Regions from separate parts of the Devosia sp. 1566 genome, predicted to be linked through region 2. Evidence: predicted binding sites of a transcription regulator. Region 2 holds the regulator's gene; each other region holds the start of a gene.
The links. The regulator PhoB, encoded in region 2, activates phosphate uptake and scavenging genes when phosphate is short. The targets are predictions, from matches to a motif close to TGTCATNNANCTGTCAT.
Positions count from the first base shown of each region.

Region 1: a site for PhoB is predicted at 4,778-4,794, ahead of ELX51_RS07210 (alpha-D-ribose 1-methylphosphonate 5-triphosphate diphosphatase). Genes of this name have one in related genera too.
Region 3: a site for PhoB is predicted at 3,701-3,717, ahead of ppk2 (polyphosphate kinase 2). Genes of this name have one in related genera too.
Region 4: a site for PhoB is predicted at 4,693-4,709, ahead of ELX51_RS10580 (PhoX family phosphatase). Genes of this name have one in related genera too.

Region 1 covers NZ_CP034767.1:1,478,535-1,486,400, reverse strand. The annotation lists gene ELX51_RS07235 (HupE/UreJ family protein) at 1-393, shown strand, start outside; gene ELX51_RS07230 (DUF6395 domain-containing protein) at 390-1,679, opposite strand; tRNA gene ELX51_RS07225 (tRNA-Gly) at 1,826-1,899, opposite strand; gene ELX51_RS07220 (Hint domain-containing protein) at 2,017-2,817, opposite strand; gene phnN (phosphonate metabolism protein/1,5-bisphosphokinase (PRPP-forming) PhnN) at 2,924-3,472, opposite strand; gene ELX51_RS07210 (alpha-D-ribose 1-methylphosphonate 5-triphosphate diphosphatase) at 3,469-4,617, opposite strand; gene ELX51_RS07205 (cold-shock protein) at 4,942-5,157, shown strand; gene ELX51_RS07200 (hypothetical protein) at 5,332-5,556, shown strand; gene ELX51_RS07195 (hypothetical protein) at 5,669-5,890, opposite strand; gene ELX51_RS07190 (hypothetical protein) at 6,234-6,473, shown strand; gene ELX51_RS07185 (Crp/Fnr family transcriptional regulator) at 6,470-7,204, opposite strand; gene ELX51_RS07180 (iron ABC transporter permease) at 7,330-7,866, opposite strand, start outside.
Region 2 covers NZ_CP034767.1:2,371,408-2,379,273, forward strand. The annotation lists gene pstC (phosphate ABC transporter permease subunit PstC) at 1-908, shown strand, start outside; gene pstA (phosphate ABC transporter permease PstA) at 910-2,277, shown strand; gene pstB (phosphate ABC transporter ATP-binding protein PstB) at 2,360-3,142, shown strand; gene phoU (phosphate signaling complex protein PhoU) at 3,171-3,878, shown strand; gene phoB (phosphate regulon transcriptional regulator PhoB) at 3,975-4,676, shown strand; gene ELX51_RS11465 (GNAT family N-acetyltransferase) at 4,782-5,972, shown strand; gene ELX51_RS11470 (Wzz/FepE/Etk N-terminal domain-containing protein) at 5,979-7,301, opposite strand; gene ELX51_RS11475 (hypothetical protein) at 7,514-7,866, shown strand, end outside.
Region 3 covers NZ_CP034767.1:503,865-511,730, forward strand. The annotation lists gene ELX51_RS02435 (sugar kinase) at 1-338, opposite strand, end outside; gene ELX51_RS02440 (mannitol dehydrogenase family protein) at 497-1,969, shown strand; gene ELX51_RS02445 (N-formylglutamate amidohydrolase) at 1,979-2,746, opposite strand; gene ppk2 (polyphosphate kinase 2) at 2,840-3,697, opposite strand; gene ELX51_RS02455 (ATP-binding protein) at 3,855-5,069, shown strand; gene ELX51_RS02460 (GcrA family cell cycle regulator) at 5,242-5,817, opposite strand; gene ELX51_RS02465 (aspartate aminotransferase family protein) at 6,190-7,389, shown strand; gene argF (ornithine carbamoyltransferase) at 7,430-7,866, shown strand, end outside.
Region 4 covers NZ_CP034767.1:2,173,915-2,181,780, reverse strand. The annotation lists gene ELX51_RS10605 (NAD(P)/FAD-dependent oxidoreductase) at 1-984, shown strand, start outside; gene ELX51_RS10600 (2Fe-2S iron-sulfur cluster-binding protein) at 984-1,304, shown strand; gene ELX51_RS10595 (EAL domain-containing protein) at 1,386-2,150, shown strand; gene ELX51_RS10590 (TIGR01620 family protein) at 2,152-3,162, opposite strand; gene ELX51_RS10585 (YcjX family protein) at 3,159-4,607, opposite strand; gene ELX51_RS10580 (PhoX family phosphatase) at 4,799-6,778, shown strand; gene metA (homoserine O-succinyltransferase) at 6,820-7,740, opposite strand; gene ELX51_RS10570 (ATPase) at 7,808-7,866, opposite strand, start outside.

The DNA.
Region 1 (7,866 bases), 890 kb from region 2:
CTGAGCTTTGTGGCAATGATGATTGTCGGCTTTGGCGCCGGAGTTGCCGGGCTGCCGGTGCCGTTTGTGGAACTGGGGATTGCCCTTTCGAGCGTGCTGATCGGGGGCGCCGCGGCGCTGGGGCGGCCGATGCCGGTCGCGGCGGCAATGGGCCTCGTGGGGGTCTTCGCGCTGTTCCATGGCCATGCGCATGGGGCGGAAATGCCCGGCGGCGCCAATGGGCTGGACTATGTCGCCGGATTCACGCTGGCGACCGTGAGCCTGCATCTTGCCGGGATGACGGCGAGCTTGACGGTGGCGCGACTCGCCGGGCGGTTTGGCGCCGGGGCGACGCGCGTGGCGGGCGGCGGCTTTGCCCTGGCGGGCCTTGGCGCGATCGCGGGCTGGATCTAGGCGGCAGCAAAGCAGTTCCAGGCGCGCACCGCGGCGATCTCCTCCGCGCTCATGGGCTGGTACCGCCGCGACAAGCGTTCGGTCATGGCTGACGCGATGGTGTCGGGCAAAATATCGAGCCCCGGTGGGAAGTATCGGCCGAGATCGAAGCGGACGGGGGGCACCTGCGCAACCGCGTCGGCCATGCTGGGCAGGTAGAGGCTCTCCGGCACCCGGCCCTGCAGCCATTTGAACGAGGATGCGAGGTAAACCGGCCTGACCTGGCAGAGCTTGGCGATATAGGGATTGTCGAAGCGGGCGATGTCCATCGCTTCGAACTGGGGAATGGAGATCGCGGTTTCGCGCTTCAGGGCCTCGTAAAGCAGGCGCTTGCGGTAGCATTTGAGACAGCGCCCGCAGGGCCCGCCATTTGGCCCCATGATGCAGAACGAGACCTGGTCGCCCAATCCATGCAGGGCAACTTCCTTGATGTTGAGATATTCGGGCAGCATGGTGGCTGCAGGCGCGATGCGCAGGCCAAGGGCGGCGAAGGCCCGGCCGATCGTGTCATGGCGATTGCCGGGCCTGAACTCGACATAGCGGCGGCCGTTTTCGTTGAACGAGCCTTCGAACACCGTGCCCGACAGGATGCAGTTGAGGCCGAGATCGGCGCCGGCCAGCAGCATGGGAATGGCATAGGTGGCCCAGGTGGTGACGCCGCGCGGGGACGCGATGTTTTCGGCATTGGTCCAGATATACTGGTCGCAGACGGGGGCGTCGTTGAGCCGGATGGCGTCGCGATCGGCGTAGAAGCGGTAGATGGGCAGGTGGAAGACGTTGTTGACGATGATGGCGCTGACGAGGTGGTAGCTGAACACTTCGGGCAGCAGCGTCTTGACCGCGACGGCATCAAAGCCCCCGCCCAAGGCGAGCCCGCAGGTGGCGAGGGTGATGGGCGAAGCATTCTCGGGGCGCGGCCCCGTTACGGTGGTGGTGACTTCGACCGGCTCGGGCCCGGGAGCGCCGCGTTTATTGGCGTGAAGGAACTCGGGGATCACATCGGACACTGGGAAGGAAAAAGAGACCTTGTTGCCGATGAAAGGCAGGAAGAGCAGGCAGCAGGCCAGCGCCAGCCGATCGTAATCAAGGTTCTGGATATCGAGGCCAAAGGACACGCGGGTTTCGGTCAGCGTGAGCGGCGTTTTATCGCTCTGGACGCGGTTGCCGGTGCGCACATCGCCATGGGCGTCGACCAGCCCGGCGGTGATGGTGAACACCCCTGGCTCCTGGCGGAAGGTAAAATGCATCGGGGGTCCTCCACAGCCGGCAGGCGTTCGGGCCCAATATGGAGGATTGCCGACGCCAATGCAGCCGCACCCGCGATGGGAGTTGCAACGGAGTTACGACGCGCTTGCAGCGCGTGCGGGTAATTTACTGACAATGTGAGGGATTTTGGAGCGGGTAGCGGGAATCGAACCCGCATATTCAGCTTGGAAGGCTGCTGCTCTACCACTGAGCTATACCCGCCCGCTTGGGGGCGAACCCGACGCACAGAACTAGCGGGAGGCGCAGCCCAATGCAAGAGCGCGGGTGGGCCATCGCGCACTTTGCGGGGGATTGATGCGCAGCGAGGCCCCTGCCCGCTCAACCGGCCATTTGGGCGCGGGCGGCGAAGCGGTCATGAGCACGCATGGAGGCGTCACGCAGATCAAGACCCCAGCGGGTGAGCCAGCGCCTGACAGAGGCCATGGCGCGGTCGCGGCGACGGCCATAGCGGATGACGCGGGCGTATTTGGCGGCGGTGACGGTGTCCGGGCCGTATAGAAGCGCATATTCGGCGGCATTGTCGAACTGGTCGCGGCCATTATTGGCGAGGAGGGTTTCGACCGCCACTCCATTGGCAAAGATCACCTGATGCTCAGCCAATTCGATGTTGAACAGCTCGAGTGTGGGGGAATGATCCCAGGGCTCTGCGGTAATGGTGGTGCCGTTGATGAGCTGATAGGCCGGGATCAGCACGCCATCGAGAAAGAGGCTGTGTTCGCGCGAGACCAGCAGGTCGCGGCTGGGGACATTTTGGGCCATGGCCGAGTGGCGGATGCGAACTGGGCGCATGGCGAGCGACCAGCCAGCGGCTGGACGGCGGCGTAGGCTGCGCCCGATCCATTTGACGGGCTGGGTGCCGGAAGCGGTTTGCACGAGATCGCCGATCCGCAGGGTTTCGACGGCAACAGTGCCCTTGGCCGTCCCGATGCGCGTGCCGGGCAGGAAGCAGGAGACGGCGTCAGTGTCGGCGGCCCCACCGCCAATCACGGAGCGGGACCGGGCGCTGCGCCGGTGCCCGCCCGACCCGCAAGCTACGAGCGAGCCGGCAAGGAGCGTAGCGGTGAAAGTGCGGGTTGCCTTGGCGAGAAACTCACGTCTGCCGATGCCAGGAAGATCCATGCTGCTGCCTACTCTCGTAACTAAAGAACACTGTATAGAGGTGCAGAATCACGCACAGTTAACCTTTTGAGTAAGCTGAACTTTCCCGTACTTACTATAGCTTAGTTCAGCGCCCACCGAGCTCTTGCAGCAGCGTCACGAACTGAGCGCCGGCAACGGAAAGCTCACCCGAATTGTCAATGACGACGGCGTTGGCGGGCACGGTGTTGCACTCGATGCGGCGCGCGAGGCGTCGCTCCACCGAGGCCGGTGATTCCCGACCGCGGCGCAGGAGCCGCTCGGCGATCACCGGGCGATCCGCCACCACGGAGACGACCACCGCGGTGGGATAGCGCTGCAGCAGCGCTGGCAACACGCCGCGGGAGAGATTGGCGACGACGACCCGGCCACTGGCGAGTTCATGTTCCAGTGTGGCCGGCAGTCCATAGCGCAGGCCGTGTGCGGCCCAGCTGAGCGCGAACTCGCCGCGGGCTTCGGCTTGCAGGAAACCTTCGGGATCGAGCGTATCGTGATCCTCGGCATTGCCATCGGCGCTGCGGGTAACGACCCGGCGCACGAAACAGATCTTATCGCCCAGCCGATCGCGGGCGAAGCGGATCAGACTGTCCTTGCCGACGCCACTGGGGCCAACAACGGCGACGAAGGTGCCGGTCATACCACCCGGCGACCTTGGCGCCAGACGGTCAGGACGATCGGGATGCCGTCTTCGATGCGCAGATGCACCAGGTCGGCGCGCTTGCCGACGGCGATCTCGCCGCGGTCATCAAAGCCGATGGCGGCGGCCGGACGCTTGGTGACCAGTTGCACAGCCTTGGGCAAGCTCACCCCTTCGGGGCCGTCGGCGAGGGCAAAGGCGGCCTGCAACATGCTGAACGGGATGTAGTCGGAGGAGATGATGTCGAGCAGGTCGGCAGCGGCCAGCGCGCGGGCCGAGACATTGCCGGAGTGGGAGCTACCGCGCACCACATTGGGCCCGCCCATCAGGATCGCCATGCCGGCCTCGCGGGAGGCGCGCGCCGCATCCAGCGTGGTGGGAAATTCGGCGATATGGGTGCCGAGCGTCACCGCTTCTTCCACATGGTCTGACGTCGCGTCGTCGTGGCTGGCTAGGACGATGCCGCGGCTTTGGCACAGATCGGCAATGGCGCGGCGGTGGCGGCCGGCAAAGGTTTGCGATTCGATGTTGCGCCGCGTGGTGAACTCCTCGAGCGCGGCGTCGCTGAGCTTGAGCTTGCCCTGGTAATAGGACTTATAGACCTCTTCCTTGACGAATTGGCGCTGGCCGGGCGCGTGGTCCATCAACGATGCCAAGCGCACCTGGGGATCGTCCATCACCTGCAAAAAGCTCTCAAGGCAGTCGGGTGCGGAAACCTCGCAGCGCAGATGGACGTGATGTTCGGCGCGCAGGCGCCCTGCCCGCGTCCCCGCCCCAATAGCTCCCGCCAAGATGCGCGACTCATCGAGGCCGACATCGGCGTGCTCATCGGTGCCGACGCGAATGGCATCGAGCACGGTGGTGATGCCGGAAGCGGCGATCTGGGCATCATGGGCCTGCACTGCCGCCACTGGGTTCCAGCGCACGCGGGGACGCGGGGCGTAATGGGTTTCCAGATGGTCGGTATGGAGTTCCACGAGACCGGGGATCAGGTAGTCACCCTCCAGGTCCGTGCCGGATGCACTGACGCTGCCGATTTCGGCGATATGCCCGTCCACGACACGAAGGGAACCCTGGATCACCTCATCGGCCAGCACCATACGTGCATTGTTGAGAACAAGTTCTGCCGGGAAGGCTGTGGTCATGGAAAGGTCCGCACTGAAAAGCCGGAAGAAGGCCGGAATATTATGATGGTAGTCGGGCCACGGGCATGTCGCCAGCCTTTAAAGCGCCAGCGGCTTCCCGGGGCCAAACTGGCCCGGACTGGCGCGGCGGACATGCGGCCTTGCTTTGAACACCATTGACTGTCATACAAGGGTTACACGTTTACAGCCAATCGTCGGCTGCCTGATCTTCCGGTTCTCCGGGCCCTGGCTCCCTTCTCTTTCTTGCGAACGTTATCACCCTTGCGCATGTCGCCCAAGGGAGTGCTCGCTTGCATGTGCTTCGGGCTTTCAAAGGACTTCATCATGGCAACCATCAATGGTACCGTAAAATTCTTCAACACCACCAAGGGCTTCGGCTTTATTTCGCCTGAAGATGGCAGCAAGGACGCTTTCGTCCACATCTCGGCAGTAGAGCGTTCGGGCCTGCAGGGCCTGTATGAAAACGACAAGGTTTCCTACGAACTGGAAACCGGTCGTGACGGCAAGGTTTCGGCAGCCAATCTGTCGCTGCTGAGCTAAGCCCAAGACTTTAGCACCGGGGTGCGCCGCCTGGCACATCCCGGTGTTTGTTTTGTTCCAGGCGGGAGTGCTCTTGTGTCGGCTAACTTGAAAAGTATCGCAGTGCCAATGAAGCGCAGCCGGGGTTCCGCAGCTGCTGCCCCTGTGCCTGCGGTGACTGATAATGTTGCGCCGATGGCCCGTAGCATCCCTGCCCCCGTGGCCCGCCAGGTCAACCATCTCTACAGCACCGGCGATCGGCTGATGCTGCTGAGCAATGTGCGCGCAGGCAAGGCGGCGACGCCATGCGTCGTGCTGCGCCTGCTGCCCTTTGAAGGCCGCGAATTTCAGTACCGCGTCCACGACGATTCCGACGGTCGCGAGCGCGTCGTCGCCGAGGCTGATCTGCAGGGGCTTTAAGCCCGAGCCTGCAGAGGGCTCCGCCCCCGATAACATCCATTGCCGTGCTGTTCAGCGCCTTGCAGGCTTCTGCGGGGCGCTTTTGCCGTTGGAGCGCCGGTTTCGGGCCAGGCTAAACCGCGCCGGCCGTGCCTGGTGCCTGCAAGAGGCTGCGGGTGTGGGGATCGGAAAGGGCGGCATTGAGTGCCTCGGCCAGCAGCCGGGCATTGAGCGACATCGCTGCCGTCATCCCAAAGCGCTGCTCGAGCCGCGACACTGCTTGCGCCGTCACCGAATCGGCTGATGCGGGTTGCTCGTCGAGAATGGTCTGCATGGTGTGGGGTAGCAGGTGCATCGTATCGGCCCCAGTGCGTTGCCTTGGCACAGTGCGCTTTTGGCGGTTCGGCGTCACCCGCAAGAGTTGCGAAACCATAAGTTGCCCACAGGAAAGCCCAAGCTGGGCAAAGCACCCGAGGCGGCGAGCACCGCTTCGGAGCCCCTTTATTGGTATCACTTTGCGGCTCACGATTGCTTGACCTAAATCATGGGCAGTGGCCGGATTTCACGATAGGAGAATAATCAGGACCTTAGCCGCACAAGCTTGCTTGGCGCGGTGCAAAGACCCGAGCCCGGCACAGGTTAATTCAGCAACTGGCCTGCTCCATCTTCGTTGACGGGCTACACAGGGTGCCTTTGTGATGCAGCGCTTCTTTTTCGACGTCGATGACGGGAGCTTCCACGAAGACTCGGAAGGCACGAACCTGCGCGACGAACAGGCCGCGGAGGATGAGGCTGTGAAGGCGCTGGCCGAGATGGTGCGCGATCTGATTCCCACCTCGCCGCCGGGCAGCATCACCATGTGGGTGCGAGACGAGCACCAGGAGCGACTGCTGGAGCTCTCCATCAGCTTGACGATCAAGCGGCCGGGCCAGGCTTAGCGCCTGCGGGTCTCGTGGAGGTAATAGAGGTAGGCGGGTTCGAACTGCGCGAGGTCGCGCAGGGCGGGCCAATCGAGCACGGTCGCCTTGCCCCCCTCCAGGCTGACCAATCCGCGCTGCTGCAGGGCCTGCAAGCTATGGCTGGCAAGGACAATGCTGGCGCCGATCACATCGGCCACTTCGTCCTGGCTTAGCGGGAAGGGAAAAGGCCCGCCTTCGAGGTCGCCGATCATCTCCCAGCGGACATAAAGCTCGCACAGGATATGGGCGACACGGGCAAGCGTCTGGGTTTGGCCGATCATGGTCATCCAGGCGCGGAAGGTGGCGGCATCGATAAGGGTTTCGCGCCAGAGAAGGTCGCTCAGCGCCGGGCTGGCGTGGATAGCCTGCCCGATGTCCTCGTGGGCGATCAAGGCTACCTGGCAGTCGACCGTTGCCACCAGGTCATGGTCCATCTTCTTGAGATGGTAGCTGTGCAGATCGGGCACATCCCCCGGGATGTGGATGGAAAGGATCTGCCGATTGCCCTGGGGCGTAAGCTTGCTGCGGTGCAGCATGCCTTCGAGCAGCAGGCAACTATGCCGGGGGATTTCGCCATCGCTGACGACGTGCTCACCCTTGGCCAGCGACTTGACCCGAAGGGGCATGGCGTCGATCGCCGCCTTCATCTCCTCGGTCAGTTCGCCAATGGCTTCCAGCTTACGGAACAGGTTGCCGGTTTCTGCTTTCATGGGATCCCCCGGGCAGCGCGGACAAACAGCGCCGACCAGAGGGTTAGCCTAGTTGCAGCAGGCAACCAAGGCAATCATGCTGGTGAGCGTGAACTGGCGGACAACTTGCCGCCAGCTCGACCGAGTTAAACGCGCAGTTCCTTGTGACCGCCGGGCAGGCGCATCAGCAGGAACAGGGACAGCATGGTCAGCGCCAGCAAGATCGTCGACAACGCAGCCGCGGTGCCGAGCTGGCCGCGGATCACCTGGGCGTAGATGCCCAGCGAGAGCGTTTGCGTCGAGGTGTTGTAGAGGAACAGGGTGGTGCTGAGCTCAGTGATGATGGTCACCCAGCTCAGCACCGCACCCGACATGATCCCGGGCGCCAGCGCGGGGACGATCACCCGGACCAGCGTGCGGAACTTGGAGGCGCCGAGGCTGATCGCCGCTTCCTCGATGCTGGGGCTGATCTGGTGCATGAGCGCGGTGGTGGAGCGCACGGCATAAGGCACGCGCCGGATGGTCAGCGCGATCACCATGATGGCGAAAGTGCCGGTGAGCACCAGCGGGCCCTGGCTGAAGGCGGTGACGAGAGCAATGCCGATGATGAGACCGGGCACCACATAGGGCACCATGGTCATGGTATCGAGCGTATTGCTGAGGGCACCCTTGCGCCGCACGGT
Region 2 (7,866 bases):
GCGCCCGCAACGCAGTGGAGCGGGTCATCAACATCGGTTTGCTGCTCTGCTCGGCGGTCGCAATCCTCACCACCCTTGGGATTGTTGCGTCGCTGCTGACCGAAGCCATCCGCTTCTTCACCTTCATCCATCCGCTCGATTTCTTCTTCGGTACAGTTTGGGCCCCCAATAATGCCCCCGCTGCCGGCAATTACGGGCGTTACGGGCTGCTCCCGCTCCTCGCCGGCACGCTGATGATCACCGCCATCGCGATGCTGGTGGCCGTACCTTTAGGTCTGATGGCCGCCATTTATCTCAGCCAATATGCGCCGCGCCGGCTGCGGGCCGTCGCCAAGCCCTTGATCGAGGTGCTGGCCGGCATTCCGACCATCGTCTTCGGGTTTTTCGCACTCGTGACCGTCGGGCCATTCCTGCGCGACTTCGGCCGTCTGGTCGGGCTCAACATCAATGCCACCAGCGCCCTCACCGCCGGCATTGTCATGGGCATCATGATCATCCCCTTCGTCTCCTCGCTCAGCGACGACATTCTCAACCAAGTGCCACGCACTCTGCGCGATGGTTCATACGGGCTTGGGGCCACCCAGAGCGAAACCATCCGAAAAGTGCTGCTGCCCGCCGCGCTGCCGGGCATCGTTGGCGCCTTTTTGCTGGCCGTCAGCCGCGCCATTGGCGAAACCATGATCGTGGTGCTTGCCGCGGGCAATGCACCCGTGCTGCGCGGCAACCCCTTCGAGCCCGTTGCGACAATCACCGTGTCCATCGTCAACCAGCTCACCGGCGATACCGATTTCTCCGGCCCTCAGTCCCTCGTCGGCTTTGCCCTGGGGCTCACCCTCTTCGTGATTACCCTCTGCCTCAACATCTTCGCGCTTTATATCGTCCGCCGCTTCCGGGAGCAGTACGAGTAACATGGCCACCACCCTCACCACTGCCCCCCGCGAAATCTCCCAGCAGCGCACGCGCCTGGTCCGGTCGGGCTTGCGCCGCCGGCACCGGAACGAAGCTATCTTTCGAGGGCTGGGCATCGGCGCCATTGTTCTGGCGCTGGGCTTTGTCGCCCTCCTGTTCGTGGATGTGACCCGCAAGGGGATCCCGGCTTTCGTCCAGTCCAACCTGCATCTGGAGGTGTTCTTCGATCCCGCCATCATCGATGTCGGCCCTGCGCCCTTGGCGACCGCATTCGCCTCGCCCGCGGAATATCAGGCGGCGGATTTGCGCTGGCGGCGTGAACTGGCTTTGTTGAACTGGAACCGCATCCTTGAGGCCGCGCTCCTCGCCAAGCTGCCGCCGGGGACCGAGATCACCTCGCGCGAACTCCTCTCGATTCCGGAAACCAATGCCCGCCATCAACTCCGGGAGATGTTCGTTGCCGATCCAGCGCTGCTTGGCCGCACTGTGCCGGTGGACGTTCTCGCCTCGGCCAACGCCGACAATTGGATCAAGGGCAACATCAACCGTTCGCTCGGCGACGCGCAGCAGCAGCTGTCACCGGCCGCCCGTAGCGTGATCGATGCCTTTGAGGCGAACGGCACCGTCACCAATGGCTTTGCCTGGTCACTGTTCACCAATGCCGATAGCCGCGCCGCGCCGGCCTCCGCGGGCCTGCTGGGTGCCTTTGTGGGCTCCCTTTACATGATGCTGATCGTGATCGTCCTGGCCGTTCCCATCGGTGTTGCCGCGGCGATCTATCTCGAGGAATTTGCCCCCAAGTCGCGGTTGACCGACTTCATCGAGGTCAACATCAACAATCTGGCCGCCGTGCCCTCCATCGTCTTCGGCCTGCTCGGCGCCGCGGTCTTCATCAACTACATGCACCTGCCCATCTCCGCGCCCCTCGTCGGTGGCCTCGTGCTCACGCTGATGACGCTTCCCACCATCATCATCGCGACCCGTGGCGCGCTGCTGGGCGTTTCCCCCGCCCTGCGCCAGGCTGCCTTGGGGATGGGGGCCAGCAAGACGCAAATGGTGTTCCACCATGTGCTGCCGGTCACCCTTCCCTCCATCCTGACCGCCACCATTTTGGGCGTCGCCCACGCCCTTGGCGAAACCGCCCCGCTCCTGCTGATCGGCATGAAGGCCTTTGTGGCCCAGGTGCCCGCTACCCCGCTCGATCAGGCCACCGCCCTGCCCGTCCAGATCTATCTCTGGCAGGGCAACGAGAACCGCAACTTCTTTGAACCGCGGACGGCAGCGGCCATCATGGTGCTGCTCGGCGTCATGATCGTGCTGAACGGCACGGCCATCTATCTGCGCTCGCGCCTCGAAAAGCGCGTCTGATCGACCTCACGCAACAAGGACATCGAAAATGGACATGCTTGCCGGTAAGGTGAAGTTGACCCAACAATCAGTGACTAGCGCCATGAACCCGTCTGCCGCCTTGGATCGTCCTATCCGGATCGAAGCCCGGGACGTAACCGTCCATTACGGCGCCAAGCAGGCTTTGTTCGGCATCTCCATCGACATCCCCGATCGCGCGGTGACCTCGTTTATCGGCCCCTCGGGATGCGGCAAGTCGACTTTCCTGCGCTGCATCAACCGCATGAACGACACCATCGAAGGCGCTCGAGTCGGCGGCACCATCAAGCTCGACGGCGAAGACATCTACGATCCCGCGCTCGACGTGGTGGAACTGCGCGCCCGGATCGGCATGGTGTTCCAAAAGCCCAACCCGTTCCCCAAATCCATCTACGAGAACGTCGCCTACGGACCGCGCATTCACGGCTTAGCGCGCAACAAGTCCGATCTCGACGAGATCGTTGTCTCCTCGCTCCGCAAGGCCGGTCTGTTCGAGGAGGTCAAGGATCGCCTCAACGAGCCCGGCACCGGTCTGTCGGGCGGCCAGCAGCAGCGTCTCTGCATTGCTCGCGCCATCGCGGTCGGCCCCGAGGTCATCCTGATGGACGAGCCCTGCTCGGCCCTTGATCCGATCGCCACCGCAATCATCGAAGAACTTATCGATGAGTTGCGCGAGAACTACACGATCGTGATCGTCACCCACTCCATGCAACAGGCAGCGCGTGTGTCCCAGAAAACCGCGTTCTTCCACCTGGGCAAGCTGATCGAGGAAGGGGTGACCGAAGACATCTTCACCAACCCGGTCCACAAGCAGACGCAAGACTATATCATGGGCCGCATCGGCTGATTTGCCCGGCACCAACGGAGGAAACGCCATGCCCGCCACTAAAGACCACATCGTAACGTCCTACAGCGACGAACTGGTCGCGCTTGCCCAGGCCATCGCGGAAATGGGCGGCATGGTGGAACTCGCCATCGAGAACGGCACCAAGTCGCTGCTCAAGCTTGACCGCGAACTGGCCGACCTCACCATCATCGCCGACCAGCGCATCGACGACATGCAGCGCCGCATCGACGACATGGCTGTGTCCATGATCGCCCGGCGCCAGCCCATGGCTTCGGACCTGCGCGCCATCATCACCGCGATCCACGTCGCTCAGGACCTGGAGCGCGTTGGCGACATGGCCAAGCAACTGGCCCGCCGCTCGCTCAAACTCGAAGGCATGAACCTGCAGCCCACCTTCTATAACGGCGTCAAGAACATGACGGCGCTGGTGCTGGGCCAGATCAAGAACGCACTCGATGCCTATTCGAACCGCGACGCTGCCGCTGCCATCGAGGTTTGCAATCGCGACGACGAGGTCGATGCCATGCACACATCGCTCTTCCGCGAACTTCTGACCTATATGATGGAAGATCCGCGCAACATTACCACCTGCACCCACCTCCTGTTCTGCGCCAAAAGCCTGGAGCGGATCGGCGATCACGCCACCAACATTGCCGAGCGGGCCTACTACCTGCAAACCGGCCGGCAGCTTACGGGCGACGTTCAGGAACTGCACCGCACGCAAATCAAAGCATAGCACGCACCAAGGTTTATTTTGGCGCCACCCTGCCCCTAGGGAAAGGGAGTGCGCAGTTGAACAATCGGGCCAATGAGCCCGACTGGAGGGTAACCCATGCCAGCCACAATTCTTGTTGTCGAAGACGAAGAAGACCTCTCGATCCTCCTGCGCTACAATCTCGAGGCAGAGGGCTTTGCGGTGCTCACGGCCGAAACCGGCAATGATGCGCTCGAGCATATCAAGGACAAGGTTCCCGATCTGATCCTGCTCGATTGGATGCTGCCTGAAATTTCCGGCATCGAGTTGTGCCGGCGCCTCCGTGCCCGCCAGGAAACCGCATTGATCCCCATCATCATGCTGACCGCCCGTGGCGAGGAAGAAGAGCGCATCCGGGGTTTGGCGACCGGCGCCGATGACTACATGGTCAAGCCCTTCTCGGTGCCTGAACTGGTTGCCAGGGTGCGGGCCCTGCTGCGCCGCGCCAGCCCAAATCTCGTCACCGCCTCGCTCAAGCTGGGTGACCTGGAACTCGATCGCACCACTCACCGGGTGCGCCGGGGCAGCCGCGACGTCCATCTTGGCCCTACTGAATACCGCCTGCTGGAATATTTGATGCGCCATCCCGGCCGGGTTTATTCGCGCGAGCAGTTGCTCGACGGCGTTTGGGGCAACGAGGTTTATGTCGATGAACGCACCGTTGATGTGCACATCGGCCGCCTGCGCCGCGCGATCAACCGGGGCCGCGATGCCGATCCGATCCGCACGGTGCGGGGCGCTGGTTATGCCTTTGACGAGCGTTTCGCCCAGCCCGCCTGAGCGATCCTGCTCTCGCCTGTTGATGATTTTGTAACGATCTGCTCAAGCGGTTTGTTAAAAGCCGGCTGCTAACGCTGTTTTCTTGAGGGAACGGCGGGGCAGTGCATGACCACCACGGATCAACGCCTGATCAACGAGCTTGCCAACCAGCCGGCTCCGGGTTCCACGACGTCCGGCGGCGGCATCACCCTGCAGCGCGGCCTCGCCGCTGCCGAGCCGGCGTGGCGCGCTCTTGAGCGCGAGGCGATCTTCACGCCCTACCAGCGCTTCGACTGGATTGCCGAGATTGCCCGCGCCCAGCAGCTCGAAGATGCGGACTTCGTCACCCTACAGATCGAATTCGATGGCAGCCCCGCCGCCCTGCTTCCCTTGCATCTTCATCGCAAGGCCGGCTGCACCTTTGCGGCCATTCCCGGCTCCTCCTTTGGCAACAGCGACTGGATGCCTGTTCGGCGCGATGCTGCGGCGCTTCTTACCCGACCCGTGCTGAACCGGGCCTTTGCCCAATTGCGAGACGAGGCCGGCGTCGATGTGCTCAGCTTCGAGCACCTGCCTCCCCAATGGCGAGGCATAGACAATCCCCTGCTCAGCTTTCCCCATCAGCCTTCGCCAGACCATTTCTATTATGCCGACATTGCGCCCACCATGCTCGAAACGCTCCCCAAAAAGAGGCGGGTCGATATCCTGCGCGGGCGTCGCCGGCTCGAGGAAACGCTGGGTCCCGTCACCTTGCGCCGCGCCACAACGCTCGAGCACATCGACCAAGTCCATGCTGCCTTCCTTGAGCATCGCTCCGTGCGATTCCGGCAAATGGGCGTGCCAAATGTCTTTGCCGAGCCTCACTTCCGCGCCTTGTTCCGGGATGGGGCCATTGCCGGCGCCAGCGAGGACAAGCCGGCCGTAGCGCTCCATGCGCTTTATGTCGGCGAAGAAATCGTGGCGACGGCGGTAGGCACCTATTCCCCCTGCCATTATTCGCAATACATCAACTCCAACACGGACGGGCCGGCCTCCAAATACAGCCTTGTGGGCCTCCTGATGTTCCTGCTGGTGGAAGATCTTATCGCCGCCGGGATCAGCAGCATCGATATGGGCGTGGGCGATTTCGCCTACAAAACCTCCTGGACCCAGAAGACGCCGATCAACGACGCGGCGATTGCGCTAAGCGCCAAGGGCACTGCCGCCGCCGCCCTCCTTAATGGCAAGCGCGCGCTTAAGCGGCACATCAAGCAGAACGACAAGCTTTGGAGCTTTGCCAAGCAGCTGCGCCAGTGGCGCCAGCCAAAACCCGACTGATCGACCCTATCCTGCAGCCGGACGACGGGCCACAAGGCTCGTGACGATCAGATAGGTCAACACCAGCGCTCCCGCCGTGATCATCACCGCCAGCAGTACCAGCCCGGTCTTGGGCGAAACCGGTGCACTCGACACCACCGGATGCGACACCAGGCGCATATCAGGGAATGCAGCGCCCCCGTCTACCTGAGCCCGCGCCGCTTCCGCCTGCTGCAGGTAACGCTCGAGGACGCTACGTTGCGCCGCCGCATCGCGCTGCAGCGCCGCGAGGGCCACGCTGTCGCGCTCTTCCCCGCCGACGGATTGTTGCAAGATCTGCTGGTCGGCCGCCAGTGCCGCAGCCAGAGCCGCTTCAGTCTCGGCCTGCCGATCCATCTGGTCAGCAATGTGCCGCGCCGCGGTAGCGAGTTGCGCATCGACGTCCGCAATCTGCGCCCGCGATCCCAGAACATTCGGATGGTTGAACGATAAACTGCTGGCTTGCTGCGCCAGCTGTCCCTGCAGACTGGCCCGGAGCTGAATGAGACTTCTGCCCCTTGCATCCGCCGCCAGTTCCGTGCTGCCCACCAGCGAACCTCCTAGCGCCAGGCGCTGCCGCAGCACCGCCGCACGCGCCCTGAAGCTCGAACTGCGCTCCTCAGCCGCAAGCCGTCGCCCCGCCATGTCGCTCAATTGGCTGCCAACCATGCTGCCCTCCGGCAGGTCCCCAATCGTCCCCCGCGCAATGCGGAACTTAGCCACAGCGTCCTCGGCTTGAAACACTCGCTGCCGCAACTCCGGTATCGTGCTCTCAAGCCACGCTAATGCCTGCCGGGCATCGTCGAGCCCCTGCTGCGCCCGCCGGGCGATCGCGGTTTCGGCGATGCTCAGCGCCAATTGGCGTGCCACTTCGGGCGCATGGGCCCGGGTCTTCAGCCAGATTATCGCGGTTCCCAGTTCGCTCGTTACCAGCGTACGCTCATCGAGCGCCAGCACCGCCGCGTCAAACGCCGCTTGCCCCGTTTCGCCGCCGTTGAACTCGGCTTGCTGCGCCAGCCCGAGCTGCGCCACCACATCCATCAAAGTGTCGCGTGAGCGCAGCAATTGCACATTGCTAGAAATGGTCGCGCGGTCCGGAACTGATACGGACGCTGGCTGACCCGCCCCGAAGTAGTTGGGTCGTGGCTCCACCAAGATCGTGGCCGAAGATTCATAAAGCCGGGGAACGCGTGACACGGCAATATATGCCAGCACGGGCACCACAAGGAGCACCAGCAGCGCGGCCCACCGGCGCGCCCAGATAATTCCGAGCAGCTGATAAAGGTCGATCTGGGAGTCAAACGCGCGCAAGCAACTGGCCTCTACCGGCAGGAACGGGGGCAGCCTAGTGCCTTTCCATGTTCACGCCGTTAACCGCGGGTGGAAATGCTTGGGAAAGCATAGAAACAGCAACACGACTGGCGCTCAGCCCCAATCATCTTCCCTCACAATTGTTGCTAATTGCAGCGAGATTTTCTTCATTCTTTGCTGGCTAGGTTTTTGCCCAATAATTGGGGGCAGAAGTGAACAGCAAGCGTCTTGTTATCTCAGTGGTGCTGGGCGGGCTCGTCCTCGCCTTCCTCGCCGTCATGGCAGTTTCGATTTTGCGCGAAGTGCCCGGCACCAACAGCTACGCGCTGCTCGCCCAATCCTGGCTCGAAGGGCGGCTCGATACCACGGGGCCCTGCTTTGACGGCGACTGCGCGCTTTATAACGGCCGCACCTATGTGGTGTTTCCGCCCGCGCCCGGGCTGGTCATCCTGCCCTTCGTAGCCCTGTTCGGCAGCAGCTTTCACTTCTTCTTGCCGCTGACGATCCTTGCTTTTGGCCTCACCGGCTGGCTTTGGTGGCGCATCGCCAACGCGTCGATACAGCT
Region 3 (7,866 bases), 1.9 Mb from region 2:
TCGGCCAACAGTCGCGCTGCCGATTGGTCGCGCCAATAGGTGAAGTGCCGGTCCCCGCCTTCCTGATGGATCAAATACAGCCCCGGGCGCCGGTTCTTGATCGTGCCGATATGCTTGGTGCCGATGCGGTGCTGCTCAAGGAAGGCCCGGATATCGGCGGAATAACGGTCTTCACCGAGCGCGGTGAAATAGTCCACCGACCAATCCGGCTCGAGGAGGGCGCGCATATACCAGGCGGTGTTGAGCGTATCGCCGGCATAGCCGAGCCGGTATTGCCGGTCCTCGCCCCCGCTCATCTCGATCATGCATTCTCCGATGCTCACGAAGCGCTTGCTCAAGACTGAACCCTCCTGTTGTGGCTCCGCTTATGAGCGCAAAAGCCGCCCTGCCGCAAGACCGGGTGCGACAGCTTCATCGCTGGAAAGCGGCCAAGTTGATCTTCCATACAAGCGCGAAGCTGCTTATGGTGCGCCCGCTTACAGGAGTTTACTTGCCGATGCCGCGTTTGAACGCTTCCTTGCTCGCCAATCCGCCACAGAGCGTCCGTGTGCCCGATTACGATCGAGGTGCGGTGACACCCGGGATTGTCCATCTCGGCATTGGCGCGTTCCACCGGGCCCACATGGCGGTCTACGTCGACGATCTGCTAGCTCAGGACCCGAGTTGGGGCATTGTGGGCGCGAGCCTGCGCCGCCCCGACACCAAGGATGCACTCGCGCCGCAGGATGGGCTTTATACGATTGCCGTGCGCGACGCGGCGGGCACCAGCACACGCATCATCGGCTCGATCCTCAGCGTAATGGACGCCAACACCCAGCGCGAGGAATTGCTGGCGCTCATGGCCTCTCCCGCCCTTCGCATCGTTTCGCTGACGGTGACCGAAAAGGGCTATTGCCACGATCCCGCTACCGGCGAGCTCGACGAAAACCATCCCGATATCACCTACGATCTGGCCCATCCCACCGAAGCCCGGTCGGCGCCGGGCATGCTGGTGGAGGCACTGGCGCGCCGTCGGGCGGCGGAACTTGGCGCATTCACCGTGATGAGCTGCGACAACCTTCCGTCCAACGGCCATACTACGTCGCGCATCGTGACCCGCTTCGCTGCCCTGCGTGACCCCGAACTGGCGCGCTGGATCGAGGACAATGTGCGCTTCCCCAGCACCATGGTCGACCGCATCGTTCCGGCCACCACGGATGCTGATCGCGCCATGATCGAGGCCGCGACCGGCGTTGCCGATGCCTGGCCGATCATGACCGAGCCCTTCACCCAATGGGTGATCGAGGACAGCTTCTCGGCCGGCCGTCCGCAATTCGAGCAGGCGGGTGCTACCATTGCCGAGGACGTCGAGCCCTTCGAGCGCATGAAGCTGCGCATGCTCAACGGCTCCCACTCTACCTTGGCTTATCTGGGCTTTCTGGCGGGCTACCAATATGTCGCAGACGCCGTCGGCGATCCGGCTTTCGCCGCGCTGATCCGTGGTTTGATGACCGAGGAAGTCATGCCTACGCTCCACATGCCGGGCGTGGATCTGGGCGCCTATCGCGACCAGTTGCTCCAGCGGTTCAGCAATCCGGCCCTGCAGCACCGGACCTGGCAGATCGCCATGGATGGAAGCCAGAAGCTGCCGCAGCGCCTGCTCGGCACTATCCGTGACCGCTTGGCGGCCGACCAGCCATTCACCCGGCTCGCGCTCGGGGTTGCGGCTTGGATGCGCTATGTCACAGGTGTGGATGAAAGCGGCGAAAGCATCGATGTGCGCGATCCGCTCGCCATGCGAATGATGGCGATCGCGGCTGATGCCGGTGATGATCCCGAAGCGCTGTTCGATGGTCTGGTCGCTCTCAGCGAGGTGTTCGGCACCGACCTGCCCGACAATGCCGCGTTCCGTGCGGCAGTGCTCGCTCATCTCGATAGCCTCTACGAAATCGGCGCCGCCCAGACAGTCGCCGAGGTGGTACGAGGCTGAGCCGCTAGCCTAGCCGCGCACCGCACCTTTGCGCCGCTGGCGCGCTGCCACCAAGCAGCGGGCCAGCCGCTCTGACCAGAACTGCACGCCATCCACTTCGAGGATCTCGTCGTGGCGGATTTCGATCATCGTGGCCTCAAGCCCCCGGCCGTCGCCATGCTGTTCCAGCGTCAGGGTCACACCGCTCTGGGCGGCATAAGGCAGGTTCCAGCCGACATTGAGTTCGGGATCCTCGGCCTTGAGCGCGTCATAGAGCGCCCGGGTGAAGCGCTGGTCACTGCCATGGATCAACCCGATGGGCCAAGGTCGCGCTACCCCGTGGTAAACGGGGGTAAAGGAATGCACGCAAACCAGAACCGCTTCCCGTCCGGCATGGCGTCGCGCCTCCAGCAAGGTGTGGATGGAGGCGTGATAGGCCTGGTGGAAGTGGCTGATCCGGAATTGCCGCTCGGCTTCATCCAAATTCTCATTGGCCAGGATCGGCGTTGCTTCCGATAAGGTCCAGATCAAATCGGGTGCATCGAGCGCGCGATTGCAGTCGATCACCAGCCGCGACACCGTTGATTGCACGAGGGGCGCGTCGAGCGCGTCGGACAAGACCCGGCTGACGGCAAGTGCCCCCGGATCCCAGGCGATATGGCTCAGCCGTTGGACCTGCGACAAACCAAGATCGCCATAGCGTTCTGGAATGCGGTTGGAAGCGTGGTCGCACACGATCACGAAGGGCGATGTGCCCCGCGCATTGGTGACCACCACGGCCTTATCGCACGATACCACTACTTTGCCCCCGAACAGGTCCGCTCGCGAGCCGCACTAACCCCAGCCTCGGGCAAGCTGTCAACGCAGCGACCGCCGAATTCCTCTGAACCATCAGTGCTGGTCCACCAGGGCCATGAAGGACTTGGTGTCCATCACGAGCAGGGGATCGATCGGCCCGATCGCATCGACATCCTTGCCGGCGTAGTCAAGCCGATGCAGCACCGTGCGGATGAGGTTGAGCCGTCCCCGGCGCTTGTCATTGGAGCGCACCACCATCCAGGGGGCGTGGGGCACATCGGTATGCTCGAACATGGCGTCTCGCGCCCCGCTATAGGCTTCCCAGCGTCCCAAAGCTTCGATGTCGATCGGCGAAAGCTTCCAGACCTTGAGCGGGTCGTGACGCCGGTCGTGAAAGCGCTTGAGCTGCATTTCCCGGCCGATCGAGAGCCAGAACTTGAACAGATGGATGCCGTCATCGGTGATGCGGCGCTCAAATTCGGGGGCTTCCTGGAGGAAGTGCTCCACCTGCTTGGGCGTGGCATAGCCCATTACCCGTTCGACCCCCGCCCGGTTGTACCAGGAGCGGTCGAACAGCACGGTTTCGCCACCCGCTGGCATCCATTCCACATAACGCTGGAAGTACCACTGCGTCCTTTCCCGATCATTGGGCTTGGGCAGTGCCGCAATCAGATTGTGTCGGGGGTTGAGATTGGAAAGATAAGTCTTGATCGTGCCGCCTTTGCCCGCCGCGTCGCGTCCCTCGAACACCAGCATGACGCGCTCGGCCGTGGTCAGCAGATGAGCCTGCAGCAGCACCAATTGCTTTTGGAGTTCATACATCTCCGCCTCGTAGATCTCGAGGTCGAGCTTGTCGGCATAAGGGTAACCACCCGAGCGCATTGCGTTCTTCTTGATCGCTTCTGGCAGTTTGGGATTGTCGATATCGAAGTCGTCGAATGGATCGCTCAATCTTGTCGCTCCGCTGTCACGTGGACCGTGTTATAGAGATTATTTAGCACGCAAGAGCCGCCAAACTTGGGCGGTCGGTACTCCAAAGCCAATGGACGACGCCAACATTCCTCAAACTGTTCTTTCAGCTGGCACAGTGGCAGCGCCGAAATTACCTGTGCCCGCTATTCTGCTGGTGGTCGTGGCGGGCGTGCTGCTGGCCCTGGTAACCTGGTGCGGGTTGACCTGGTGGGGCGCCTGTTTAGGTTTTGCCGTGCTGGCGGCAACCATTCTTTGTCTCCCCATCGCGGCGCGACCGACGGATTTGATAACAGCCCCAAGCGTTGCATTGGCTGGGCAAGCCGCGGAAGACGACGCCGCTGTAGCCGCCTTTGCCGATGCGCTGGTCGACCCCTGCCTGGTTCTCGATGCACGCGCGACCTTGGTTCACGCCAATGGCGCTGCGCAGCACCGCTTTCCAGCGATCTCCGTAGGCAAGCGGTTGACCTTGGCCCTGCGTAACCCCGAACTGGTGCAAGCGGTTGAAGCGGCGCAACGGACCGGCCGTGCTCAAACCATCGAGATTCACGAGACGTTGCCCTCCGAGACCTGGGACAAAGTGGTGATTGCGCCCCTGCTGCGCGCCGGCGAGCACTCCCAGCAACTGATCATGACGGTGCAGAGCCTGACTGAACTCAAGCGCGTCGATGCCATGCGCAGCGACTTCATCGCCAATGCCAGCCATGAATTGCGCACGCCCTTGGCATCGCTGCTGGGCTTCATCGACACCCTGCTTGGCCCGGCAGCCAATGATCCGGCTGCGCGCGAGCGGTTCCTTGGCATCATGCGCGGCCAGGCCGATCGCATGAGCAAGCTTGTCGATGATCTCCTTTCGCTTTCACGCATCGAGATGCACCAGCATATCAGGCCAACGGCGACCATTGAACTCGCCGGCTTGTTGCGCGAAGTTCGCGACGGGCTGCAAACCCAGGCCGAAGCGGCCGGGCTCGACATCGTCCTCAGCCTGCCCGAAGGACCGGCCCAAACCATTGGCGATCGCGGTCAGCTCTACGAGGTGTTCGAGAACCTCATCGATAATGCGCTGAAATATGGCTCGGGCGGTAAAACGGTGGAGGTCGTCCTGCAGCCCGCCAACAAGCTTGGCTTTGCCCATATGGTCAGCGTTGTGGATCATGGGCCCGGCGTGCCGCCCGAGCATGTGCCGCGCCTGACCGAGCGCTTTTATCGCATCGATGCCGAAACCAGCCGCAAGCGGAAGGGCACCGGGCTTGGCCTGGCGATCGTCAAGCACATCGTCAGCCGCCATCGCGGACAACTCAGCATCCGCAGCGAATTGGGCCAAGGCATGCGGGTAGACGTGCTGCTGCCCTGACACCTGGCATGGTGTGAGGTCAATCCGCCTGAAATTGGGGCAGGGGCAGGTTCTGGCAAAGAGGGATTGAGGCTTTGGCCTCTGGGAGGCTGCGGTTACCAGGCAGCCTCAACCGCGCGCCAGGCCTTATCACCGGGCGCGGGCGCCGTTGCGCCCGCCGTCGCGACGCTGTTCAGCGGCGCTTCTTGTCGATCTGGTGGTAGGCCCGGCGCGAATGGAACTCGCAATAGGGGCCGCTTTCCTGGGCGTGGCCGCCGCAGAAGTAGAAATCCTTGGCCAGTGGGTCGCCGATTGGCCACTTGCAGGTCTGCTCGCTCAACTGCAGCAGGCTGAGGCGCTTGTCTTCGGGGATGAAGATTTCAGCCGCCGCGGGCGCCACATAAGGCTGGCTTTCCATTTCCGGGCTCACCGCCAGTGCGGTAGCGCCGATGGACTGGGGCCGGCTCGCCATCTGGCGCGGCTTGGAGGAAGCTGCCGCGGCCGTCATCGGGCTCGACGATCCAGTGGAAGGGGAAGACATCCGGCGCGGTGCCGGGCGGGGGGCTGGCCGTGAGCGGGCCGCCGTGTTGGTGGGCTTGGCGCGGGCCGACAGCTTGAGCCGGTGCACCTTACCGATCACCGCATTGCGGGTGACCCCTTCACCCAGTTCGCCAGCGATCTGGCTGGCGCTCAAACCTTCCATCCAAAGCTTCTTCAAGAGCTCCACGCGGTCGTCTGTCCAGCCTTGTGGCTGTGTCTCCGAAACCATTGTCAAAGCAGAATCCTTCATTGTCCCGCCAGAAGCTCCGGCAGTCGTGGTCGTCTACACTTCGTATGTCTAGCGGGTCCGCCACACGAGATATCGTGCTCCCGATAGGTCAGAGAGTACGCTATCGGCGGAATCGGGATCAAGAGTCCCCAGCCACTTTCCCCGGAAAATGAATGGTTAAGAAGGGGTAAAGAAAGCTTGAGTCAAATCAGGCACTTGCCGGCGGCCACATTGACTTTGGTGCGCGAAACGGCTCAATTGGCCGCGCGACGCGCTGCAGATTATGGCGCGTTTTTGATTTTTTCGGGGACGTAGTTGCAGAATTGCTGCGCTCCCGCCCATTGCTCGCCGACCAAGAAGGATTGCACCACCATGTCTGCGCTCTACGGCACCTATGCCCGCTCCGGTCTCGCCTTTGAGCGAGGCGAAGGCATGCGCCTGTATGACCAGAACGGCGTGGCCTATCTTGATTTCCATTCCGGCATCGCGGTCAATGCGCTGGGCCATGGCGATCCCCATCTGGTGGAAACGCTCAAGTCAGCGGCCGAGAAGGTGTGGCACACCTCCAATGTGTTCACTATTCCCGAGCAGGAGCGGCTGGGTCAACGGCTGGTTGAGGCCACATTCGCGGACTCTGTGTTCTTCACCAATTCGGGCGCCGAGGCCCTCGAATGCGCGATCAAGACCGCGCGGCATTACTTCTGGGCCAAGGGCGAAACCGATCGCTATGAGATCATCGCCTTTACCGGCTCTTTCCACGGCCGGACCCTGGGCACCATCGCCGCTGGCGGCAATCCCAACTATCTCGAAGGCTTCGGCCCGCCGGTCCCTGGCTTCAAGCACACCGCTCCCGGTGATCTGGCTGCGGTGGAGGCGCTGATCACGCCGCAGACCTGCGCCATTCTCATCGAGACGGTTCAAGGCGAAGGCGGCGTTTCTGCCATGACCCCTGAATTCATGCAGGGCTTGCGCCGGCTGTGCGATGAGCACGGCATGCTGCTCGTGCTCGACGAAGTGCAGTGCGGCTATGGCCGCACTGGCCGGTTCTTTGCCTTTGAGTGGAGCAACATTACGCCCGACATCGTCGCCGTAGCCAAGGCAATTGGCGGCGGCTTTCCGCTCGGCGCTTGTCTTGCCAGGGGTGATGTCGCGGCTTCCATGGTGCCTGGCACCCATGGCTCCACCTATGGCGGCAATCCCCTCGCCACGGCGGTGGGCAATGCCGTGCTCGACCGTATCCTTGAGCCCGGCTTCATCGAGCATGTCGACCAGATGGGCCAGCGCCTCGCTTGGCATCTGCAGCAACTGGCACAACGCTTTCCCGACCAGGTCCTGGAACTGCGCGGCAAGGGCCTCCTCGCCGGCATCAAGATCACCCCCCCGGTGCGCGACTTCGTCGAGCGCCTCCGGAGCGATCACCAGTTGCTAGCCATCGGCGCCGGCGAGAATGTGCTGCGCCTCCTGCCGCCACTGATCGTGACCGAGGCCGATATCGAAGAAGCGGTGGGCAAGATCGCTGCCGCCCTCGAGGCAATTGGGGCAGAAACACGCGTCGGCCTCGCTGCCGACTGACCCGCTGCATCGCAGCCAAGAACAACCGGACCCAGCTAACATGACCGGCGACACTAGACACTTTCTCAATATCGACGACTTCACCTATGCCGAACTGCGGGGCATGCTCAACGCCGCTGTTTCCCTTAAGGACCGACTCAAGCAGGGCGATCGCCCCCAGCTCCTCAAGGACAAGGTGCTGGCCATGATCTTCGAGCGCCAATCTACCCGCACCCGCGTGTCCTTTGATGTCGGCATGCGCCAGCTCGGGGGCGAAACCCTGATGCTCTCGGGCCAGGAAATGCAGCTGTCGCGCGAAGAAACGCTGCAGGACACTGCGCGGGTGATGAGCCGCTATGTCGATGCCATCATGATCCGCATCCTGTCCCATGCCGATCTGGTGGAACTGGCCGAAGGCTCGAGCGTACCCGTGATCAACGGCTTGACGCGCCGCGCCCATCCCTGCCAGATCATGGCTGACCTCATGACCTTTGAAGA
Region 4 (7,866 bases), 200 kb from region 2:
GGCCCTTGCGGGCTCTTTGCCGCCTTTGAGCTCGGTTTGCTGGATCTCAAATGCCACTTCATCGACATTCTGGATAGGCCGGGCGGGCAGTGCGCCGAGCTGTATCCGGAAAAGCCGATCTACGACATCCCCGGCTTCCCGGTGATCACGGGCCAGCAGCTCACCGACAATCTGATGGCGCAGATCGCGCCGTTCTCGCCTGAGTTCCACTTCAACCGCATGGTCACTTCCATCGACAAGCAAGCCGATGGCTCGTTCCGTCTGGTGACCGATGCTGACGAGGTCTTCAACACCAAGGTGGTGGTGATCGCCGCGGGCGGTGGCTCGTTCCAGCCCAAGCGCCCGCCCGTCGAAGGTATCGAAGCGTTCGAGAACAAGTCGGTGTTCTACTCCGTGCGCCGCATGGACGATTTCCGCGGCCAGGATGTGGTGATTGTCGGGGGCGGCGACTCCGCACTCGATTGGACGCTTAATCTGCAGCCCATCGTCAATTCCCTGACCCTGGTGCACCGCCGCCCGGTCTTCAAGGCAGCGCCCGCTTCGGTCAACAAGATGCAGGAGTTGGTGGCCGAGGGTAAGATCAACTTCCTAACCGGCCAGATCGCGAAGCTCGATGGCGAGAATGGCCAAATAAACCATGTGCACTTGACCACCAGCGCCGGCGATCTGTCGGTGCCGGCGACCCGCCTGCTGCCGTTCTTCGGGCTGACCATGAAGCTGGGCCCGGTGGCCGACTGGGGGCTCGAGCTCAACGACAACACCATCGTGGTCGATACCGAAAAGTTCGAGACCTCGGTGCCGGGCATCTTCGCCATTGGCGACATCAACTCCTATCCCGGAAAGCTCAAGCTGATCCTGTCGGGCTTCCATGAGGCTGCGTTGATGGCGCAGGCGGCCAAGGCCATTGTCTCGCCCGGCGAGCGCGTGATCTTCCAGTACACCACCAGCTCCACCAAGCTGCAAAAGAAGCTGGGCGTCGCCTGATGGAAATTCACGTGACGGACCAGGCCGGGGAAACCCATACGCTCGAAGGGCTCGAAGGGTGGCGGGTGATGGAAGTCATTCGCGACTGGGGGCTCAACATCAAGGCCGAGTGCGGGGGCGCGCTCAGCTGCGCCACCTGCCATGTCTATGTTGACGCCGATTGGCTCGAAACTGTCGGTCCGCCGAGCGATGAAGAAGAAGATATACTCGACAGCGTCGGGGATGTTCGTCCCAATTCGCGCCTGTCGTGCCAGATCCTGATGGACGAGGGCCTCGACGGGCTCAAGGTTACGCTCGCGCCAAGTGCGGCCAAGGAATAAATCGCTGGTGTTGGCGGTTGTTTAACTCCCGCCGTGGACAGTAGTGGCAAGTTGATACTGTCTTTCCCCACGAGTGTCCCGATGAGCGCAACTTCATGCGAGGGCTGTCGCAATGCCGACGCCAATGCATTTTCGATCCCGTTCACCATGGCGTTCCAGCCCATCGTCGATGTTCCTGCTGGCAAGATCTGGGGCTATGAAGCCCTGGTACGCGGCGTGGGCGGGGAAGGGGCGTTCCAGGTCCTGAGCCAGGTCAACGAGCAGAACCGCTACGCCTTCGACCAAGCCTGCCGCGTCAAGGCCATCGAATTGGCCGGACCGCGTTTGCGCGGCAGTGACGCCAAGCTCAGCATCAATTTCATGCCCAATGCAGTCTACGAGCCCAAGGCGTGCATTCGGGCCACCCTGGCGGCGGCTGCCCGGACGCAGTTCGATCCTTCCCGGCTGATGTTCGAGTTCACCGAGAACGAGCGCATGGACAATGTCGCTCATGTCAGCCACATCGTGGCCGAATACCATCGCATGGGTTTCACCACGGCGCTGGACGATTTCGGAGCGGGCTATGCCGGGCTGTCGCTACTGGCGCAGTTCCAGACCGATCTGATCAAGCTCGACATGGAATTGCTGCGCGGCATTGGCAGTTCGAAGGTCAAGCAGGCCATTGTGCGCGGTCTTGCGGGTATCGCCGCCGAACTCGACATTACCTTGCTGGCTGAAGGCGTTGAGAGCGCGGAGGAACTTGCGGTGTTGCGCGGGATGGGAATTCGGCTGTTCCAGGGCTACTATTTCGCTCGCCCGCAGGTGGAAAGCTTCCAGGGCTTCAACGAGTTGGCCAAGGCTGCTTAAGCTATTTGGCGGCGTCCCCGGCCAGCTTGGTAAGCTCGGGGATGAAGTCGCGCACCATGGGCTGAGCCTGGGTCTTGAAGGGCAGGGGGCGGACGACGCGGATGGCTGCAATGCCGACGCGAACCGTCATCAAGCCATTCACCACGCCCTCACCCAGCCGGGCGGAGAGTTTGGCGGCCAGGCCCTGGCCGATCAGTTGCTCAACTAGCCCGTCGGTCAGCACTAGGCCACCCGTCACTGCTAGATGGGTGAGAACGGCGCCTAGCAGGCGCCAGGAGCCAAAGAAGCCCGGGCGAGCGCCGTAGAGCCGGGCGATCGCCCCGGCCAGCCGGAAGCTCTCGTAGACAACGAAGGCGACATCGACCAGCGCCCGGGGGGATACGGCGGTGACCAGCGCGACCCGTCGCGCGGAAGCGGCAGTGAGCGCCTTGGCGCGCGCGTCGAGCGGTGCCATCAAGCTCCGCTCGCCGAGCGCGATCATCTCGTGGCCGTCAAACAGATGCGGCAGGTTCTCCGCCACGGTTTGACGGGAGCGCGCCAGATCGGCTCGATCGGCATAAACGGCTTCGAGCCGCTGCAATGTGCGCTTGGCCGCATCGGCATCATTGCCCGTAAAGGCGCTGTCGGCGTCATGCCGGAGGGCATCGAGGACGCGCAGGCGGCGCAGGGCGAAGACTTCGCGGGCCGCAAGGGCGATGACGGCCACAACGAAAATCGCGAGGACAACCAGGCCCGCATAACCCAGCCAAAGATTGCTGGCGAAGAGGTCGCGGATCAACCGATCTGCGGCCAGGCCCAGCCCCGCTGACACCAGGATGCTGCCGGCGCCCCAGGCGAGCTTGCCCCAAAAACCCATCTTCTTGATCGGCGGGGCAACAAGATCTTCTTCGAGGCTCGGATCGAACTGGGGCTCGGCGATGACGACGTCGGTGGGGGCAAAGGCGCGCGGCGCGCGGCTGAGTTCGGGCGCCTGGGTCGGTTGATTGGTGGGATAGGCGACGGGGCGTTTCATGCCAGACGATCTCCCAGCAGGAAGTCGAGAGCCCGGTCGGACCGGATATGGGGGAGCACCACGTCCCCGCTCGAATTGTGCTCGAGGTTGCGCGGCGGGGTGAAGCGTAGGAAGTTTAGCGACACCGGCACGCCATCGGCAAAGAGGGAGTCTGGGCGGGCCGGCAGATCGCCGGGAAACAGCGCGATCTCGGTCTTGCCATCGTAGCGGGTGCCATCGAGCTCCTCGCCGGCCATGGGGGTGCCGATGATGGTAGGCAGGGTTTCTTCGCCTTCGGTGATCGTGCCTTCGCGAGTGGCCCGAATGGCTGCGAGGGCAATGGAGCGCGATTGCGCCCCGGCAAAGCGCGCGCGCTTGCTGGCATCGGCAACCAAGCGGTTGAGGATGGCTTCGAGCCGATCGTGGCTGGTGTGATGGACGTGATCGGCTTTGGTGGCCGCAAAGAGGATGCGATCGATCTTGCGCGTAAAGGGGCGCAGGAGCGGGTTGGTTTCGCCTTGCCGGAAGCAGGACAGCACGGCAGTCAGTGCCGTTTCGAGGTCGGCAACGGCAGCGGGTCCAGCATTGAGGGCGCGCAAGGTATCAACGAGGACGATCTGGCGATCGAGCCGGGCAAAGTGCTCGCGAAAGAACGGGCGTACCACCTGGTCCTTATAGGCCTCGTAGCGGCCCGCCAGCATGGCGTAAAGGCTCGAGCTGCGCGCTCCAGCAGTCAGCGGTAGCGGCGCAAAGGTCAGGGCGGGCGAGCCCTCAAGATCGCCCGGCAGCAGGAACCGGCCCGGCGGCAAGGTCGAGAGGGCGTCGTCTTCCCGGCTGCGGCGCAGATAATCGGTGAAGGCCGCGGCCAGCCGTTCAGCCTCGAGGTCGTTGGCCGCCGCCATGGGATCAGTTGCGGCCAGCAGTTCCAGGAACGGGCCGGCCTGCCGGAGCGAAACAGGCCGCTGCGCGCGCTCGAGCGCTTCCCGGCTCCAGTCCTCAAAGCTGAGCGCCAGCAGCGGCAGGTCCAGCAGCCATTCGCCGGGATAATCGACAATATCGAGATTGAGCGTGCGCGCGCCCCGCATTCCCGACAGCCAGCCGGACGACTGGTATTTCAGCACTAGCCGCAGTTGCGAAATACGCCGGGTCCCTTCGGGCCAGAAAGGTTCGCGGCTGGTGAGGGCTTCCAGATGCTGCTCATAGGCAAAGCGCGGGATGGTGGCTTCAGGATATTCGGCCAGCCGAGCACCGATGAAGCGCCCCTCGGCCATGACCGCAAAACCGGGAAGGCGCCCGCCGGTGAGGAGGTTATGCACGAGGGCGGTGATGAAGATAGTCTTGCCGGCGCGGCTGAGGCCCGTCACCCCCAGCCGCAGCGTTGGAGTGAAGGCCCCCGTCGCGGAATCGGCCAGATTGGCGAGAGCGATGCCCAGTTCGTCGACAAGGGTAGTGGGCGATCCTGCCACGCGGCTTTTCTCCGGTTCGGCTGCGAACATAGGGTGTTGTGCGGCCCGTTCAAGCCGCTGGGCAGATCACCTGGCGAGCCGCAGCTGTCACCGAACTGTCGTTCGGCCGTCGCGCAACTTTCAGGATGGCTGCTTACAGCTTGGAATGGTTCAAATCTATCCGCGTTCCAGGCTTGTTGAGGAGCTCATCCATGAACGATCAATCCCCTTTCCGAACTTCGCAGCTTGAGGCCGTCGACACAGCGCCACGCAACCCGACAACCAACCCCACTATGGGGGAGTTGATCAGCGCCCGTTTCTCGCGTCGTGGCTTCCTGCAGGGCTCGCTGGCGGTGTCCGCTATTGCCGCAACCATCAGCCCCCTTGCCTTGATGACGGCGGGGAAGGCGAAGGCCGCGGGAGGGTCAGCATTCAACTTCACCGAGGTTGAAGCTGGTATCGACGAGACACACCACGTAGCCGAGGGCTACGACGCCGATATTCTGCTGCGCTGGGGCGACGCCTTGTTCGCGGACGCGCCCGAGTTCAATCCCGCCGCCCAGACGGCGGACGCTCAGAGCCGCCAATTCGGCTACAACAACGACTATGTCGGTTATATCCCATTCGACGACTCATCCGAGCACGGTTTGCTTGTGGTCAATCACGAGTACACCAACCCGCACTTGATGTTTCCCGGCATCGTGGAAATCGTGGAGGGCGAGATCACGACCAAGCCGCTCACCAAGGATCAGGTCGACATCGAGCTGATGGCGCATGGCGGCACAGTGGTGGAAATCCGCAAAACGGATGGCAAGTGGGCCGTGGTTAAGGACGGAGCACTCAATCGTCGCATCACCGTCAACACGGAAATGGAAGTCACTGGTCCCGCCGCTGGCCACGATCGCCTCAAGACCAATGCGGACCCCACAGGCACTAAAGTCTTTGGCACCATCAACAACTGTGCCGGCGGCGTAACCCCCTGGGGCACCTACATCATGGCCGAGGAGAACATCCACGGCTACTTTGCCGGAGAACTCGCTCCCGACCACCCGGAAGCGGCGAACTACAAGCGCCTCGGCATCCCCGAAGGCTCTTATGAGTGGGCCAACTATTATGACCGGTTCGATCTGTCCAAGGAGCCCAACGAGCCCAATCGCTTTGGCTATGTTGTTGAAGTCGACGTCATGGATCCCAGCTCCATTCCCAAGAAGCGTACCGCGCTGGGCCGCTTCAAGCACGAGGGTGCAGAGTCCATCATAGCCAGGGATGGCCGGGTAGTGTTTTACCTCGGCGACGACGAGCGCTTCGACTATGTTTACAAGTTCGTAACCGCCGGAAAATTCAATCCGGATGACCGGACGGCAAATATGGACCTGCTCAACGAGGGCACGCTTTATGTCGCCAAGTTCGCTGAAGATGGCACTCTTGTCTGGATGCCGCTCGTGCAGGGCGAAGGCCCCCTCACGCCCGAGAATGGCTTTGCCAGCCAAGCGGATGTGGTGATCGCGACGCGGCTTGCTGCCGATCTGCTCGGGGCTACCAAGATGGATCGTCCTGAGGACATTCAGCCCAATGGCGTCAATGGCAAAGTATACGTGATGTTGACCAACAACACGAGGCGTGAGGCTGGACAGGAAGACGCCGCCAATCCGCGAGCCAAGAACGCTTTCGGCCACATCATCGAGATTGGCGAGACAGACGGCGACTTTGCGGCGACTAGCGGGACTTGGGATGTCATGCTCAAGTGCGGAGACCCCTCCGTCGCTGAAGTTGGCGCAACATTCTCGACTGCGACCACTGCAAATGGCTGGTTTGGCATGCCCGACAACTGTGCGGTCGATGCTGCAGGGCGCCTCTGGGTTTCCACCGACGGCAATAATCCGTCGGACACCGGTCGCACCGACGGCTTGTGGGCCGTAGACACCGAAGGCGATGCTCGGGCGACCTCCAAGCTGTTCTTCCGCGTCCCGGTAGGCGCCGAGATGTGTGGGCCATTGTTCACTCCGGACGACGAAACCGCCTTTGTCGCCGTGCAGCACCCCGCAGATGGTGGTGAGGACTGGGAGGGCTTTGGCCGCGTCTCGTACTACGAGGATCTGTCCACGCGGTGGCCGGACTTTGACGACGCCATGCCCGTGCGCCCATCTGTGGTGGTGATCACCAAGCAGGGTGGCGGCAAGATCGCCGTATAGGCAAAATGCGGGGAAAGCGCCGTAGCCTTCCCCGCATTTATTTAGTCCTCCGGCGTGCCGATGTTGCTGAGATCATAGGGCGTCGTCTGGTAGATCTCGTTGATCCAGTTCTGGAACAACAGATGGGCGTGACTGCGCCAACGGTTTTCGGGTTCGGCAGATGTGTCGCCGTTAGGGAACAAGTTGGCTGGAGGCAGGGTGTCGAGGCCCGCCTTGCGGTCGCGCTCGAACTCGTCGGCCAGCGAGCGGTTGTCGTATTCCAGGTGATTGAGGAAATAGACGGCCCGGTGCTGCCGGTCGCCCAGCATGCTGACCCCGATCTCGGGATTGTCGATCAGGATCTCGAGATTGCTGCCCAGCGTAGTACGATCGATGTCGTTGTAGCGCGACACCGGTATCATCGGGCTATCGGAGAAACCGCGCAGGAACGGCGAGCGCGGGTTGACCACCCGGTGCCGGAACACGCCGAACGCCTTGCTGTCCATGCGATAGCGCCGGGCGCCATGGAAATGGTGTAGCGCCGCCTGCGCACCCCAGCAGATAAACATGGTGTGATGGACGTTGGTTTGCGTCCAGTTCATGATCTCGACCATCTCGCGCCAATAGCGCACGTCCTCGAACGGGATATTGGCGATCGGCGCCCCCGTCACGATAAAGCCGTCGAACTTGCGTTCGCGCACCTCTTCCCAGGTCTGGTAGAAGCTGTTGAGATATTCTTCGGAGGTGTTCTTGGAGCGGTGATCGGTGATCCGCACCAGCGACAGGTTGACCTGGAGCGGGGTCGAGCCGATCAGCCGGGTGAACTGGGTTTCGGTGCGCTCCTTGTTGGGCATCAGGTTGAGGAGGCCGATTTCGAGCGGCCGGATATCCTGGCGCGCGGCGCGCGAGGAATCCATGACGTTGACGCCCTCGTCTTCGAGCGTCTTGCGGGCAGGTAGATTGTCGGGAATGCGAATAGGCATAGCGAGCCTCGTAGGGGCAGGAGATCATGGCGATGTCGGCAATGCGCGTCTCCCGGGGGGAGGCGCGCTAGCGCATTCGCTGCTCGATGGCCGCGGCCATCAGATCCACAAACCCCTGGCCGTCGC